3 regions of the Streptomyces sp. NPDC006368 genome follow, and region 1 is predicted to be linked to each of the others. Evidence: riboswitches for the same ligand, from Rfam matches in the RefSeq annotation. Region 1 holds a riboswitch; each other region holds the start of a gene.
What was found. A riboswitch is a leader RNA that binds a small molecule or an ion and turns the genes downstream of it on or off. The one in region 1 is predicted to bind cobalamin.

Region 1 (5,558 bases):
ACGCTGCTGCTCGCCATTGTGGTCGTGACAGCTCTAGTGTTCGATTTCACGAACGGTTTCCACGACACCGCCAACGCGATGGCGACGACCATCTCGACCGGCGCGATGAAGCCCAAGACGGCGGTGGCCATGTCCGCCGTGCTCAACCTGGTCGGCGCCTTCCTGTCCGTCGAGGTCGCCAAGACGATCTCCAGCGGACTGGTCAACGAGGACGGCATCCAACCCGAAGTGATCTTCGCGGCGCTCGTCGGCGCCATCCTCTGGAATCTGCTGACCTGGCTGGTCGGCCTGCCGTCCAGCTCCTCCCACGCCCTCATGGGCGGCCTGATCGGCGCGACCATCGCCTCGGTCGGCCTGTCCGGCGTCAACGGCGGCGTCGTCGTCACCAAGGTCCTCATCCCGGCCATCGCCGCGCCGCTGGTCGCCGGCCTCGCCGCGATGCTCGCCGCCCGCCTGACCTACAAGGCCGGCGCGCACGTCCACGAGAAGACCGGCCGCAAGGGCTTCCGCGCCGGTCAGATCACCTCCGCCGGTCTGGTCTCCCTCGCCCACGGCACCAACGACGCCCAGAAGACGATGGGCATCATCACCCTGGCGCTGGTCGCCGCCGGCGCCCTCGCCCCCGGCTCGAACCCGCCGGTCTGGGTGATCGTCTCCGCCGGTCTGGCCATCGCGCTCGGCACCTACCTGGGCGGCTGGCGCATCATCCGCACCATGGGCAAGGGCCTCACCGACCTCCAGCCGCAGCAGGGCTTCGCCGCCCAGACCAGCGCGGCGGCCGTCATCCTCGCCTCGTCCAACCTGGGCTTCTCGCTCTCCACGACGCACTCCTGCTCCGGCGCCGTGATGGGCGCGGGCCTCGGCCGCAAGGGCGGCGTGGTCCGCTGGTCCACCGCCACCCGGATGTTCGTCGCGTGGGGTCTGACCCTGCCCGCCGCCGGTCTGGTCGCCGCCGCCTCGGAGTTCGTGACCAAGCAGGGCGACTGGGGCGTCGCCGTCGTCGCGGTCTTCCTCGTCACCTCCTGCGCCGCGATCTGGTTCATCTCCCGCCGCCAGGTCGTCGACCACACCAACGTCAACGAGGTGGAGACCGACGCCGAGCCCGCGGGCGTCGTGACCACCGCCATCGCGGCCGTCACCCCGCCGCCGGCCGGCACCGTCACGGCCACCTCCGACGACCTCAAGGCCACCATCCCGGCTCCGGTCGGCGAGGCCACCCCGGTGGCCGCCGGCTCGGCGTCCACCACCCAGGCTCCCGCCGCCACGGTGTAAGGAAAGAACAGCATGAAGATCGACTGGGCAGCTCTCGGCTCCGTCTTCGGTGTCAGCCTCCTGGCCACCGTCGCACTGGTGGGCCTGTTCACCCTCGGCATCATCGGCCTCTCCAAGCAGGAGACGGCCTCGGCGAGTGGGGGCACCGCGGTCATGGCCCGCACCGGCGCCTACGCGTGCTTCGCGCTGTGCGCCGCGGCGGTGGCGTACGGAATCTTCCTGATCGTCACCTGACCCCGGCACGTCCACGGCGCCCCCGGAACGGTTCTCCGCTCCGGGGGCGCCGTCGTGCGCACCGGCGTGCCGGGCGTGCGCCGTGTGTGTCTCGGCACACCCTCCCTCCGCAGGTCAACGGCGAGTTGACGGGCGTTCGCGGGGCGTGGTGGACTGCCGGGGCCATTACGGCGGCAGGAGAGAGGAAGCCGGTGAGAATCCGGCGCGGTCCCGCCACTGTGAGTCCGGCCCCGGCCGGATGAGTCAGGAACTTTCGCCGCCGGTCACGTCGAGCCAGGGCGCGGACCCTGAGTGAGGACATTGCGCCATGTCAGGCTGCCTTCCCGCTGCGTCGAGAGCCGTACGTCCCCGAGGTCTGCGAACCGTGTCGGCCTGCTGATCCGATGCGTAGCGACCATGTCTTCGCCTGTGGCGCCGCCGCCGGGCTCGCCGCCGACCTCCTCCTCGCCGACCCCCGCCGCGGGCATCCCGTGGCCGCCTTCGGCCGCGCCGCGGGGTGCGTGGAGGGCGTGCTGTGGCGCGACCACCGCGCGTGGGGCGCGCTGCACGCCCTGGTGTGCGCCGGGGGTGCGGCCGGTGCGGCGGCGCTCGCGGCCCGGGCGGTACGCGGACGGCGCGCCGCCTCCGTCGCGCTGACCGCCGCCTCCGTCTGGGCCGTCGTCGGCGGTACCACGCTGGGCCGCGAGGCCCGCGCCATCGGCGGCGCGCTCGCGGCGGGCGACCTGGAGGTCGCCCGGGAGCGGCTGCCTCATCTGTGCGGGCGCGACCCGCAGTCCCTGGACGGACCCGGCATCGCCCGCGCGGTCGTCGAGTCCGTCGCCGAGAACACCTCCGACGCCGTGGTCGGCGCGCTCGTGTGGGGCGCGATCGGCGGCGTCCCCGGCCTCGTCGCCTTCCGGGCGGTGAACACCCTGGACGCGATGGTCGGTCACAAGTCGCCGCGCCACCGCCGCTTCGGCTGGGCCTCGGCCCGGCTCGACGACCTGGCCGGCTGGCCCGGCGCCCGCCTCACGGCCGCCCTGGCGGCGGTGGCGGGCGAGGACACCCGCGGCGCGGTACGGGCCTGGCGCGCCGACGCCGCGAAGCACCCGAGCCCCAACGCGGGGCCCGTGGAGGCGTCCTTCGCGGGCGCCCTGGGCGTACGGCTCGGGGGCACCCTGTCGTACGGCGGGCGCGTCGAACACCGGCCCGTCCTCAACGCGGGGGGCCGGGCCGTCGAGGTGGCGGACATCGAGCGCGCGGCGCGGCTGTCGCGCCGGGTGACCGCCCTCACGCTCGCGGTGTGCGTGGGTGGGCGACTGGTCCTGGGGGCCGTGAAGGCCGGGAAGCGGAGGCGTACATGAGGGGTGGGGGGCTGCTCGTCGCGGGCACCACGTCCGACGCGGGCAAGAGCGTCGTCACGGCCGGCATCTGCCGCTGGCTGGTGCGGCAGGGTGTGAAGGTCGCGCCGTTCAAGGGACAGAACATGTCCCTCAACTCGTTCGTGACGCGCGAGGGCGCGGAGATCGGTCGCGCCCAGGCCATGCAGGCGCAGGCTGCGCGGGTCGAGCCGACCGCGCTGATGAACCCGGTGCTGCTCAAGCCGGGCGGCGACCGGTCCAGCCAGGTCGTGCTCATGGGCAAGCCGGTGGGCGAGCTGAGCGCGCGCGGCTACCACGGCGGCCGGCAGCAGGCGCTGCTGGGCACGGTCGTCGAGTGCCTGCAGGAGCTGCGCGACACGTACGACGCGGTGATCTGCGAGGGCGCGGGCAGCCCGGCGGAGATCAACCTGCGCCGCAACGACATCGTCAACATGGGCATCGCGCGGGCCGCGCGCTTCCCCGTCGTCGTGGTCGGCGACATCGACCGGGGCGGGGTGTTCGCCCAGTTCTTCGGGACGACGGCGCTGCTGGCGCCCGAGGACCAGGACCTGATCGCGGGCTACCTGGTCAACAAGTTCCGCGGTGACGTGACGCTGCTGGAACCGGGGCTGGACATGCTGCTCGGCCTGACCGGCCGCCGCACCTTCGGTGTCCTGCCGTACGCGCACGGCCTCGGCATCGACGAGGAGGACGGCCTGCGGGTGTCCCTGCGGGGTGCCGTACGGGAGTCGGTCGTCGCGCCGCCGGTCGGCGAGGACGTGCTGCGCGTCGCCGTCTGCGCCGTACCGCTGATGTCGAACTTCACCGACGTGGACGCGCTGGCCGCCGAGCCGGGTGTCGTGGTGCGGTTCGTCGACCGGCCGGAGGAGCTCGCCGACGCCGACCTGGTCGTCCTGCCCGGCACGCGCGGGACGGTGAAGGCGCTGGCGTGGCTGCGCGAGCGGGGCCTGGCGGACGCGATCGCCCGGCGGGCCGCCGAAGGCCGTCCCGTGCTGGGCATCTGCGGCGGCTTCCAGGCGCTGGGCGAGCACATCCATGACGACGTCGAGTCCCGGGCCGGTGCGGTCGACGGGCTCGGACTGCTGCCGGTACGGGTGCGGTTCGCGCCCGGGAAGACCCTCGCGCGGCCGGTCGGCGAGGCCCTCGGTGAGCCGGTCGAGGGGTACGAGATCCACCACGGCGTCGCGGACGTACGGGGCGGGGAGACGTTCTTCTCCGATGACGCGGGACGCAGCCTGGACGGCTGCCGCGTCGGGGCCGTCTGGGGCACGCACTGGCACGGCTCGCTGGAGAGCGACGGCTTCCGGCGGGCGTTCCTGCGGGAGGTCGCCGCGGCGGCCGGCCGGCGCTTCGTCCCGGCGCCCGACACGTCGTTCGGCGCGCTGCGCGAGGAGCAGCTGGACCGGCTCGGCGACCTGATCGAGGAGCACGCGGACACCGGCGCGCTCTGGAAGCTCATCGAGCAGGGCCCCCCGTCAGGACTTCCCTTCATCGCACCCGGAGCGCCTTCATGAGCACTGCCCCCCATTACCCCTTCACCGCGATCGTCGGCATGGACGACCTGCGGCTCGGGCTGCTGCTGAACGCGGTGTCCCCGGCTGTCGGCGGCGTCCTCGTACGCGGTGAGAAGGGCACCGCGAAGTCGACGGCGGTGCGTGCCCTCGCGGCGCTCATGCCCGACGTCGAGGTCGTCGCGGGCTGCCGCTTCTCGTGCCCGCCCGACTCCCCCGATCCGGCGTGTCCGGACGGGCCGCACGAGGCGGCGCCGGGTGTCGCGCGCCCGGCCCGCATGGTCGAGCTCCCCGTCGGCGCGTCCGAGGACCGGCTCGTGGGCGCCCTGGACATCGAGCGGGCCCTCGCGGACGGGGTGAAGGCGTTCGAGCCGGGTCTGCTGGCGGACGCGCACCGCGGGGTGCTGTACGTGGACGAGGTCAACCTGCTCCATGACCACCTGGTGGACCTCCTGCTGGACGCCGCCGCCATGGGCGCCTCCTACGTCGAGCGGGAGGGCGTCTCCGTACGGCATGCCGCCCGGTTCCTGCTCGTCGGGACGATGAACCCGGAGGAGGGCGAGCTGCGGCCGCAGTTGCTGGACCGGTTCGGGCTCACCGTGGAGGTCGCGGCCTCCCGTGACCCCGGGCAGCGGGTCGAGGTGGTGCGGCGCAGGCTGGCGTACGACGACGATCCGGCCGCGTTCGCGGAGCGGTGGGCCGGCGAGGAGGCGGCGCTGCGGGAGCGGATCGTGGCCGCGCGGGCGCTGCTGCCGACGGTACGGCTGGGGGACGACGCGCTGCGGCAGATCGCCGCCACGTGCGCGGCGTTCGAGGTGGACGGCATGCGCGCCGACATCGTGATGGCCCGCACGGCGACGGCGCTGGCCGCCTGGGCGGGGCGTGCGGAGGTCACCGTGGAGGACGTGCGGCAGGCCGCGCTGCTGGCCCTGCCGCACCGGCGCAGGCGCAACCCCTTCGACGCGCCGGGGCTCGACGAGGACAAGCTGGACGAGACGCTGGAGGAGTTCGGGGGCGGCGACGACGAGCCGGACCCGGGCCCGGGCGACGGTCCCGGGGGCGGCGGCGGTGTGCCGCCGCAGGGCGGGGCGCCGGACAGCGAGTCGGCCGGTGAGCCGACCGGCTCACCGGAGGAGACGCCCGCCCCGGACGCCGGTGCGGGCGCGGGCGCCGGGGCCGG
Region 2 (5,558 bases), on a different contig from region 1:
GTCGTCGGCGGCTGGGGCTACTTCCTCTGGGTCGGCGTGCACGACCCGCTGGGCGGCATCAACCAGCTGTTCCCGCTGTTCGGCATCGCCAACCAGCTGCTGGCCGCCGTGGCCCTGGCCGTCTGCACCACGCTGCTGGTCAAGTCGGGCCGCCTGAAGTGGGCGTGGGTCACCGCGGTCCCGCTCGCCTGGGACGTGGCGGTGACGCTCACCGCCAGCTGGCAGAAGATCTTCTCGGCGGACCCGCGGGTGGGCTTCTTCGCCCAGCGGGACAAGTACCAGGCGGGCATCGACTCCGGGCAGGTGCTGCCCCCCGCGAAGTCGATGGACGACATGCACACCGTCGTCACCAACTCCACGGTCGACGGCGTCCTTTCCGCCCTCTTCGCCCTCCTCATCATCGTGGTGATCGCGGACGCGGGGCGGGTCTGCTTCAAGGCGGTCACCGACCCGGCCGGCGTGAAGCTCTCCGAGGTTCCGTACACCGAGTCGAAGCTGGTCGCCCCGGCCGGGCTGTTCCCCACGGCGGAGGAGAAGGCCGAGCTGGTGGCGGCCGGGGTCGGCCCCGAGGGCGGCATCCGCAAGGACGGCATCCGCACGGACGGCGGCACCGGTGACGAGGTGCCGGCCGGGACCGGCTCGGCGTGAGGCCGTCCGTGGCCGCGCGGCCGGGGAACCGGCTGCGACGCGCGGTGGCCTGGGTCCGCTGGTACGTGCGCGAGGTGTCCGGCGAGACGGTGTACGACAAGTACGTCGCCCACGCCCGCTCCCGCGACCCCGAGGCCGAGGTCCTGACCCGGCGCGAGTTCGAACGCAGGCGCACCGACGCGCGGGAGGCGGACCCGCGCGACGGGTTCCGCTGCTGCTAGGGAGTGTCTGCAAAGGTGCGTCGTCCGACCGCCAGGCAGACGGAGCTTTGCCGACACGGCTTAGGGACGCCCCTGGGCGAGTGACCGAACGACGGGCCGCCGTAATTCCGGAGACGGAAATACGGCGGCCCGTCGCCGTGCGCGTCCACACTCGGACCATGGACATCACGATCAGAGCGGTACGGCCGGAGGAGCACGGCACGCTGGGCGAGGTCACCGCCCAGGCGTACCTCGGAGACGGGCTGCTGGCCTTCGGCGACAGCGATGAGTACCTGATCGAGCTGCGGGACGTGGCCCGGCGGGCCGCCGAGGCGGAGGTGCTGGTGGCCGTCGGCCAGGCGGAGGGGACGGAACGGGTGCTGGGCGGTGTCACGTTCGCCCGGGCCGGCCGGCCGTGGGCCGAGCTCGCGCGGGACGGCGAGGCGGAGATCCGGATGCTCGCGGTGGCGAGGGAGGCGCGGCGGCGCGGCGCCGGGGAGGCGCTCGTACGGGCGTGCGCGGACCGGGCCCGGGCGACGGAGGGATGCCGGCGGCTGGTGCTCTCCTCGCAGCAGGCGATGCACGCCGCACACCGCGTGTACGAGCGGCTCGGGTTCGTCCGCACGCCGGAGCGGGACTGGCGGCCGATCCCCGGCGTCACGCTCCACACGTACGCGCTCGCGCTCTGACTTGTGTCCGCCGACACAAGATGTGGGGGGTGGTCCACGGGCCGCCCCCCACATGTATGCTCATCTCGCTGTCGCCGCAGGGGAATCCGGTGCGAATCCGGAACTGTCCCGCAACGGTGTATTGGTCTGCCTTTGCGCACCCATGAGTCCGAAGACCTGCCGACGGTGCGTCCGGCCATCCGGCCCGGGCGCCGAGACGTCCGGGCCTCGCGGAATGGGCCGGTGGACGCGGTGCGTGCGCCCCTGTGCCCGGGCGCGTCCCCGCTCCCCCGCCCCGCCCGCCGGTGGCCCCGAGCCGAGCGAGGGAGAGCCCCCACGTGACCATCGCGCCAGCCGATCCGGCCACAGCCAGGGACGCGGAGACCGATGGACCCGGGACCGTGCTGCTGCGGGTCCTGACGGACCTCACCGCCGATCTGCCCGACACCGACCCCGGCCGGGTCGCCGCCGCCGCGCTGCGCGGCCGGCACGCCGGGTCGGACGAGGCGGAGCTGCGGGAGCTCGCCACCGAGGCCGCCGCCGGGCTGATCTCCGAGGACCCGGCGTACTCACGGCTCGCGGCCCGGCTGCTGACCCGGACCATCGCCGAGGAGGCGGCGGGCCAGGGAGCGGTGTCGTTCTCGGCGTCGGTGGCCGTCGGTCACCGGGAGGGCCTGATCGCGGACCGTACGGCCGCGTTCGTACGGCTCCACGCTCCCCGGATGGACGCGCTGATCGACCCCGCCGGTGACGACCGGTTCGGCTACTTCGGGCTGCGGACGCTGTACTCCCGCTACCTGCTGCGGCACCCGATCACCCGCAAGGTCATCGAGACGCCGCAGCACTTCATGCTGCGCGTGGCCGCCGGGCTGGCGGAGGACGACAGCGTGCGGGCACTGGAGGAAGTGGCGGCGCTCTACGGCCTGATGAGCCGGCTCGACTACCTGCCGTCCTCGCCGACGCTGTTCAACTCCGGTACCCGCCACCCGCAGATGTCGTCCTGCTACCTGCTGGACTCGCCGCTGGACGAGCTGGACTCGATCTACGACCGCTACCACCAGGTCGCGCGCCTGTCCAAGCACGCGGGCGGCATCGGCCTGTCGTACTCGCGCGTCCGCGCCCGGGGTTCGCTGATCCGTGGCACCAACGGCCACTCCAACGGCATCGTGCCGTTCCTGAAGACGCTGGACGCCTCGGTGGCGGCCGTGAACCAGGGCGGGCGGCGCAAGGGCGCGGCGGCCGTGTACCTGGAGACGTGGCACGCGGACATCGAGGAGTTCCTGGAGCTGCGCGACAACACGGGCGAGGACGCGCGGCGTACGCACAACCTGAACCTGGCGCACTGGATCCCGGACGAGTTCATGCGCCGGGTCAACGCCGACGCCGAGTGGTCGCTGTTCTCGCCGGCCGACGTGCCGGAGCTGGTCGACCTGTGGGGCGAGGAGTTCGACGCCGCGTACCGCGCCGCCGAGGCCAGGGGCCTGGCCCGCAAGACCATGCCGGCGCGTGACCTGTACGGCCGGATGATGCGGACGCTGGCCCAGACCGGCAACGGCTGGATGACGTTCAAGGACGCCTCCAACCGTACGGCCAACCAGACCGCCGAGCCGGGCCACACGGTCCACTCCTCGAACCTGTGCACCGAGATCCTGGAGGTCACGGACGACGGTGAGACGGCCGTGTGCAACCTGGGTTCGGTGAACCTCGGCGCGTTCGTGGCCGGCGGGGACATCGACTGGGAGCGGCTCGACGAGACGGTCCGTACGGCGGTGACGTTCCTCGACCGGGTCGTCGACATCAACTTCTACCCGACCGAGCAGGCCGGGCGGTCGAACGCCAAGTGGCGCCCGGTGGGCCTGGGCGCGATGGGCCTGCAGGACGTCTTCTTCCAGCTGAAGCTGCCGTTCGACTCCCCCGAGGCGCGTGCCCTGTCGACGCGTATCGCCGAGCGGATCATGCTGGCGGCGTACGAGGCGTCGGCCGACCTCGCCGAGCGCAACGGCCCGCTGCCGGCCTGGGAGAAGACCCGGACGGCGCGCGGGGTGCTCCACCCCGACCACTACGACGTGGAGCTGAACTGGCCGGAGCGGTGGGCGGCCCTGCGCTCCCGCATCGCCGAGGTCGGCATGCGCAACTCCCTGCTCCTCGCCATCGCGCCGACCGCGACGATCGCCTCGATCGCGGGCGTGTACGAGTGCATCGAGCCGCAGGTCTCCAACCTGTTCAAGCGCGAGACGCTGTCGGGCGAGTTCCTCCAGGTCAACTCCTACCTGGTGGCCGAGCTGAAGCGGCTCGGCGTGTGGGACGCGCAGACCCGCGAGGCGCTGCGCGAGTCCAGCGGCTCGGTGCAGGGCTTCACCTGGATCCCGGCCGAGGTGCGCGAGCTGTACCGGACGGCGTGGGAGATCCCGCAGCGCGGCCTGATCGACATGGCGGCGGCGCGGACGCCGTTCCTGGACCAGTCGCAGTCGCTGAACCTGTTCCTGGAGACGCCGACCATCGGCAAGCTGTCGTCGATGTACGCGTACGCCTGGAAGCAGGGGCTGAAGACGACGTACTACCTGCGTTCGCGCCCGGCGACCCGGATCGCCCGCGCCGCCCAGGCGTCCGCCCCCGTACCCGCCCAGCAGGTGTCCGAGCCCGACGCCGTCGCCTGCTCCCTGGAAAACCCCGAGTCCTGCGAGGCCTGCCAGTAATGAGCTCCACCGAGAAGAACCTGCTCGACCCGGGCTTCGAGCTGACCCTGCGTCCGATGCGCTACCCGGACTTCTACGAGCGCTACCGGGACGCCATCAAGAACACCTGGACCGTGGAGGAGGTCGACCTCCACTCCGACGTGGCCGACCTCGCCAGGCTCACCCCGGGTGAGCAGCACCTGATCGGCCGGCTGGTCGCGTTCTTCGCGACGGGCGACTCGATCGTCGCGAACAACCTGGTCCTTACGCTCTACAAGCACATCAACTCGCCCGAGGCGCGGCTGTACCTGTCGCGGCAGCTGTTCGAGGAGGCCGTGCACGTCCAGTTCTATCTGACGCTGCTCGACACCTACCTGCCCGACCCGGAGGACCGCGCGGCGGCGTTCGACGCCGTGGAGAACATCCCGTCCATCCGCGAGAAGGCGCGGTTCTGCTTCCGCTGGATGGACTCGGTGGAGAAGATCGACCGGCTGGAGACGAAGGCCGACCGCCGCCGGTTCCTGCTGAACCTGATCTGCTTCGCCGCCTGCATCGAGGGCCTGTTCTTCTACGGGGCCTTCGCGTACGTGTACTGGTTCCGTTCGCGCGGTCTGCTGCACGGCCTGGCGACCGGCACCAACTGGGTGTTCCGCGACGAGACGATGCACATGAACTTCGCGTTCGAGGTCGTGGACACCGTCCGCAAGGAGGAGCCCGAGCTCTTCGACGACGAGCTCCAGCAGCAGGTGACCGACATGCTGAGGGAGGCCGTGGATGCGGAGCTGCAGTTCGGCCGCGACCTGTGCGGGGACGGCCTGCCGGGCATGAACACCGAGTCGATGCGCCAGTACCTGGAGTGCGTCGCCGACCAGCGCCTGACGCGCCTGGGGTTCGCCCCGGTGTACGGCTCGGAGAACCCGTTCTCGTTCATGGAGCTCCAGGGCGTCCAGGAGCTGACGAACTTCTTCGAGCGCCGCCCGTCCGCCTACCAGGTGGCGGTGGAGGGCTCGGTCGACCTCGACGAGGACTTCTGACCGTGGTCGCCACGCGGTGGGCGGCGTGCGCCGCCGCCGCGGTGACCGCCGCCGCGGGCCTGGGCATCCGGTCCGCGGCGGCGGGCGCCGTCGCGAAGTACGCGGGTGACGCGCTCTACACCGTGCTGGTGGTCGCGCTGGTGGTGCTGGTGGCGCCCCGGCTGCGGCCGTGGGCCGCCGCCGGGATCGCCCTCGGTTTCTCGTGTGCGGTGGAGCTGTTCCAGCTGACGGGTGTCCCGGCCGCACTGGCGGCTCACAGCGTGGCGGCCCGCCTGGTCCTGGGCACGTCGTTCAACGCGCCGGACCTCTTCTGGTACGCGGTGGGCGCGGGGG
Region 3 (5,558 bases), on a different contig from region 1:
CGGCCTGCGCGTGCGCCCGTACGTGGTTCCGGTCCGCCGGCTCGTCGAGGGAGGCGGCGAGGCGCACGGCGTCGTCGAGGAGCCCGATGGTGTGCGGGAAGGCGTCGCGGAAGAAGCCGGAGATGCGGAGGGTGACGTCGATGCGGGGGCGGCCCAGCTCGGCGAGCGGGATGGGCTCCAGTCCGGTGACGCGGCGCGAGGCGTCGTCCCAGACGGGGCGGATACCGAGGAGGGCGAGGGCCTCGGCGACGTCGTCGCCGGCGGTGCGCATCGCGCTCGTGCCCCACAGGGACAGGCCGACGGAGGTGGGCCAGTCGCCGTTGTCGGTGCGGTACCGGGTCAGGAGCGAGTCGGCCAGGGCCTGGCCGGTCTCCCAGGCCAGGCGCGACGGCACGGCCTTGGGGTCGACCGAGTAGAAGTTCCGGCCGGTCGGCAGGACGTTGACCAGGCCGCGCAGCGGGGAGCCGGAGGGCCCGGCCGGGACGAAGCCGCCGTTCAGGGCGTGGACGGCGTGGTCCAGCTCGTCGGTGGTGGCGGCCAGGCGCGGGACGACCTGCCGGGCGGCGAAGTCGAGGATGTCGGCGACGGCCTCGCCGTGGCCGGCGGCGACCGTGGCGACGGCGGCCGGGTCCCAGCCGGCGTCCTCCATCGCCTCGACCAGGGCGCGGGCCGTGGCCTCGGCCGCGTCGGCGGTGGTGCGGGTGGCGGCGGACTCGTCCAGGCCGAGGGCCTCGCGCAGGCCGGGCAGGGACTGGGTGCCGCCCCAGATCTGGCGGGCGCGCAGGATCGACAGGACCAGGTTGACGCGCTCGGGGCCGGTGGGGGCGCCGCCGAGGACGTGCAGACCGTCCCGGATCTGGGCGTCCTTGACCTCGCAGAGCCAGCCGTCGACGTGGAGGAGGAAGTCGTCGAAGCCGTCGTCGTCCGGCCGGTCCTCCAGGCCCAGGTCGTGGTCCAGCTTGGCGGCCTGGATGAGCGTCCAGATCTGGGCGCGGATCGCGGGCAGCTTCGACGGGTCCATGGAGGAGATCTGCGCGTACTCGTCGAGCAGCTGCTCCAGGCGCGCGATGTCGCCGTAGCTGTCGGCGCGGGCCATCGGCGGCACGAGGTGGTCGATGAGCGTGGCGTGGGCGCGGCGCTTGGCCTGGGTGCCCTCGCCGGGGTCGTTGACCAGGAACGGGTAGATCAGCGGGATGTCGCCGAGGGCGGCGTCGGGACCGCAGGCCGCGGACAGGCCCGCGTTCTTGCCGGGCAGCCACTCCAGGTTGCCGTGCTTGCCGAGGTGGACCATGGCGTCCGCCCCGAAACCGCCGTCCTCGCGCGAGGCCGCGATCCAGCGGTAGGCGGCCAGGTAGTGGTGGGAGGGCGGCAGATCGGGGTCGTGGTAGATCGCGATCGGGTTCTCGCCGAAGCCGCGCGGCGGCTGGATGAGGATGAGCAGGTTCCCGCGCCGGAGGGCGGCGAGCACGATGTCGCCGTCCGGGTCGCCCTCGGCGGTACGGGAGCGGTCCAGGAACATCTCGCCGGGCGGCGGCCCCCAGTGCCGCTCGACGTTCTCACGCAGCTCCTCGGGGAGCGTGGCGTACCAGCGCTTGTAGTCGGCGGCCGGGATGCGGACCGGGTTCCTGGCCAGCTGCTCCTCGGTGAGCCATTCCTGGTCGTGGCCGCCCGCCTCGATGAGGGCGTAGATCAGCTCGTCGCCGTCGCCGGACGCGAGGCCCGGGACCTCCTCGTCACCGAAGTCGTACCCCTCCTCGCGGAGCCGGCGCAGCAGCGCGACGGCGGAGGCGGGGGTGTCGAGGCCGACGGCGTTGCCGATGCGGGAGTGCTTCGTCGGGTACGCGGACAGGACGAGCGCCAGGCGCTTGTCGGCGTTCGGGATGTGGCGCAGCCGGGCGTGGCGTACGGCGATCCCGGCGACGCGGGCGGCGCGCTCGGCGTCGGCGACGTACGCCGGGAGGCCGTCGGCGTCGATCTCCTTGAAGGAGAACGGGACGGTGATGAGGCGGCCGTCGAACTCGGGGACGGCGACCTGGCTGGCGGCGTCGAGCGGGGAGAGACCCTCGTCGTTCTCCTCCCACGCGGAGCGCGAGCCGGTCAGGCACAGGGCCTGGAGGACCGGTACGTCCAGGGCGGCGAGCGCCCCCGCGTCCCAGGCTTCCTCGTCCCCGCCGGCCTGGGCCTCGGCGGGCTTGGTGCCGCCGGCGGCCAGGACGGTGGTGATGACGGCGTCGGCGCCGCCGAGCTGGTCGAGCAGCTCCGGCTCGGGTGCCCGCAGGGACGCCACGTACAGCGGCAGGGCCCGCGCGCCGGCGTCCTCGATGGCGTCGCACAGGGTGTGGACGAAGGCGGTGTTCCCGCTCATGTGGTGGGCGCGGTAGTACAGCACGGCGACCACCGGGCCGGTGGTGTTCTTCCGGTCGCGCTCCAGGGGGCCCCAGGTGGGGGCGGCGGCCGGGGGCTCGAAGCCGTGGCCGGTGAGCAGGACGGTGTCGGACAGGAAGCGGGCGAGCTGCTCCAGGTTGGCCGGGCCGCCGTGGGCGAGGTAGGCGTGCGCCTCGGCCGCGATGCCGATCGGGACGGTGGACGTCTCCATGAGCTGGGCGTCGGGGGCCTGTTCGCCGGTGAGGACGACGAGCGGCTTGCCCGTCTCGCGCAGTACGTCCAGGCCCTCCTCCCAGGCGCGGATGCCGCCGAGGAGACGGACGACGACGAGGTCGGCGCCGTCGAGGAGGCCGGGGAGGTCTTCGAGCGTGGTGCGGGCGGGGTTGGCGAACCGGTACGCGACGGGGCCGCCGGCCGCGCGGGCGCTGAGCAGGTCGGTGTCGGAGTGCGACAGCAGCAGGATCGTGGCCGCGGGGGCCGGGGCGGGCGTCGCCTCGGGCGTGGTCGCGTGCGTCATGGCGTGCGCAGGCCTTCCTCGGGGTGTCCGCGCCCCGGGTGGTCGTAGGACGGCGGGAGTTCCTGACTCGTCCGGTTTCCGCCCGGACTCACAGTGGCGGGACCGCGCCGGAATCTCACCGGGCTTCCTCCCTAGGGCCCTGGGACCCTGTGCCGTCTGCATAGTAGAGGCTGCGCGTATGCTCGCCGCCATGCCGCCCAGCTCACCAAAACCCCAGGACCGGGGTGAAGCACACATACAGGACCGTGTCCGGGACCGCGGTGACGCCTGCCCCGGTGCGCTGCGGCTGCACCGGGCCGACGACGGGGCGCTGGCCCGACTCCGCGTCCCCACCGGTGTACTGACGCCGCGTCAGGTAACGGTGCTGGCCGACGCGGCGGACCGCCTGGGCGACGGGCACCTCTCCCTCACCTCGCGGGGCAACATCGAGCTGCGGGGGCTCGGGGAGGGGTGTGGAGCCGGCCTCGCCGAACTGCTGCGGGCGGCCGGACTGCTGCCCGCGTCCGAACGGCACGAGCGGGTACGGAACATGGTCGTCTCACCGCTCGCCGGGGCGGACGTGCTGGCCTGGGCCCGGCGGCTGGACGAGCTGTTGTGCGGCGCGGACTGGACGACGGGGCTGTCGGGCCGGTTCCTCTTCGCCGTCGACGACGGGCGCGGGGACGCGGCGGCGCTCGCCGCCGATGTGACCTTGCTCGCAACCCCGGACGGCGGCGCCCTGCTCCGGGTCGCGGACCGGACGTACCGCGTCGCCGCCGCCGACGCGCCGCGCGCCGCGCTGGCGGCGGCGGAGGCGTTCCTCGCGGCGGCCCGGGATGCGGGCACCGGCGCGTGGCGGGTGCGGGAGCTGCCACCGGGGCAGGACGTGGACGTGACGGAACACCTGCGGCGGGCGGCCCTCACGGCCGAACCCGTACCGGACGCCGCGCTCCCGCCCGGCGGGCCCACCCCGCCGGGCGTCCTCGACGACCGCACCGTCTCCGTCCTGGCCCGGCTCGGGCGCGTGACGACGGACCGGTTCCGCGCGCTGCTCCCCGCCGACGAGGTTCGGGTCACCCCGTGGCGCGGCTTCGTGCTGCCGGGCTTCCCGGACCGGGCGGCGGCCGAGGCGCGGCTGGCGGAGCTGGACGCGGCCGGGTTCCTCACCCGCGCCGACTCCCCCTGGGTGGGGGTGACCGCGTGCACGGGCCGCCCCGGCTGCGCGAAGTCGCTCTCCGACGTGCGGGCGGACGCGCGCCCGCTCGCCGGGAGTCCGGGGCTGCCGGTGCACTGGTCGGGCTGCGCGCGCCGGTGCGGCCATCCGCAGGGGGCGTGGGTGGACGCGGTGGCGACCGCCGGCGGCGACTACGAGGTGACGACCGTGACGCGCGACGCGTGAACCGTGCCGCGCGGACCGTACGCGCACCCAGTGACCGTGAACCCGTGACCGTGAATCCGTGACCGTGAACCGGTGACCGTGAATCCGTGACCGTGACTCGTGACCGTACGAAGAGATGAGCGAGAGCAGAGTGTTTGACTACGAGAAGGACGGGGCGGAGATCTACCGCCAGTCCTTTGCCACGATCCGCGCCGAGGCGGATCTCGCGGGCCTGCCGGCCGACGTCGGCCAGGTCGCCGTGCGCATGATCCACGCCTGCGGCATGGTCGACCTCGTCCGCGACCTCGCCTACACCCCGCGGGTCGTCGCCCGCGCCCGCGAGGCGCTGCGCGCCGGGGCGCCGGTCCTGTGCGACGCGCAGATGGTCGCGAGCGGCGTCACCCGCAAGCGGCTGCCCGCCGACAACGACGTGATCTGCACGCTCTCCGACCCGTCCGTGCCGGCGCTCGCCGCCGAACTGGGCACCACGCGCAGCGCCGCCGCGCTGGAGCTGTGGCGCGACCGCCTCGAAGGGTCGGTCGTCGCCATAGGCAACGCCCCCACCGCGCTCTTCCACCTCCTGGAGATGGTCGCGGCGGGCGCACCGCGCCCGGCGGCCGTCATCGGCATCCCGGTCGGCTTCATCGGCGCGGCCGAGTCCAAGGACGCCCTGGCGGCGTTCCCGGACCTCGACCACCTGGTGGTACGCGGCCGGCGCGGCGGCAGCGCCATGGCCGCGGCGGCGGTCAACGCCATCGCGCACGAGGCGGAGATCCAGGCATGAGCGGCAAGCTGTACGGAGTGGGGCTCGGCCCCGGCGACCCCTCCCTGATGACGGTGCGGGCGGTGGAGGTCATCGCGTCGGCGGACGTCGTGGCGTACCACTGCGCCCGCCACGGCCGTTCGATCGCGCGCTCGATCGCGGCGGCGCACATCCGCGAGGACCACATCGAAGAGCGCCTGATGTACCCGCTCACCGTCGAGACGACGGACCACCCGGGCGGCTACCGGGGCGCGCTGAACGACTTCTACGAGGAGGCGTCGGCCCGCCTGGCCGCCCACCTCGACGCCGGGCGCACCGTGGCCGTGCTGGCCGAGGGGGACCCTCTCTTCTACGGCTCGTACCAGCACATGCACAAGCGTCTGGCGCACCGCTACCCGACCGAGGTCATCCCCGGGGTCACCTCCGTGAGCGCGTCCGCGGCGCGCCTGGGCAAGCCGCTGTGCGAGGCGGAGGAAGTCCTCACGATCATTCCCGGCACGCTGCCCGAGGAGGAGCTGACCGCCCGTCTGGCGTCC

Region 2: linked by a shared signal. The riboswitch ahead of ABZZ38_RS16735 (ribonucleoside-diphosphate reductase subunit alpha) and the one ahead of ABZZ38_RS04770 (cobalamin biosynthesis protein) in region 1 are both predicted to bind cobalamin.
Region 3: linked by a shared signal. The riboswitch ahead of cobN (cobaltochelatase subunit CobN) and the one ahead of ABZZ38_RS04770 (cobalamin biosynthesis protein) in region 1 are both predicted to bind cobalamin.

What each region holds. Positions count from the first base shown of each region.
Region 1 is NZ_JBEXQK010000003.1:273,198-278,755, reverse strand. It holds gene ABZZ38_RS04780 (inorganic phosphate transporter) at 1-1,272, shown strand, start outside; gene ABZZ38_RS04775 (hypothetical protein) at 1,285-1,506, shown strand; cobalamin riboswitch at 1,647-1,781, shown strand; gene ABZZ38_RS04770 (cobalamin biosynthesis protein) at 1,890-2,849, shown strand; gene ABZZ38_RS04765 (cobyric acid synthase) at 2,846-4,381, shown strand; gene ABZZ38_RS04760 (putative cobaltochelatase) at 4,378-5,558, shown strand, end outside.
Region 2 is NZ_JBEXQK010000019.1:52,965-58,522, forward strand. It holds gene ABZZ38_RS16720 (carbon starvation CstA family protein) at 1-648, shown strand, start outside; gene ABZZ38_RS16725 (YbdD/YjiX family protein) at 645-869, shown strand; gene ABZZ38_RS16730 (GNAT family N-acetyltransferase) at 1,028-1,537, shown strand; cobalamin riboswitch at 1,551-1,716, shown strand; gene ABZZ38_RS16735 (ribonucleoside-diphosphate reductase subunit alpha) at 1,855-4,212, shown strand; gene ABZZ38_RS16740 (ribonucleotide-diphosphate reductase subunit beta) at 4,212-5,225, shown strand; gene ABZZ38_RS16745 (DUF2809 domain-containing protein) at 5,228-5,558, shown strand, end outside.
Region 3 is NZ_JBEXQK010000002.1:209,336-214,893, forward strand. It holds gene cobN (cobaltochelatase subunit CobN) at 1-2,902, opposite strand, end outside; cobalamin riboswitch at 2,936-3,074, opposite strand; gene ABZZ38_RS02835 (cobalamin biosynthesis protein CobG) at 3,093-4,280, shown strand; gene ABZZ38_RS02840 (precorrin-8X methylmutase) at 4,396-5,043, shown strand; gene ABZZ38_RS02845 (precorrin-2 C(20)-methyltransferase) at 5,040-5,558, shown strand, end outside.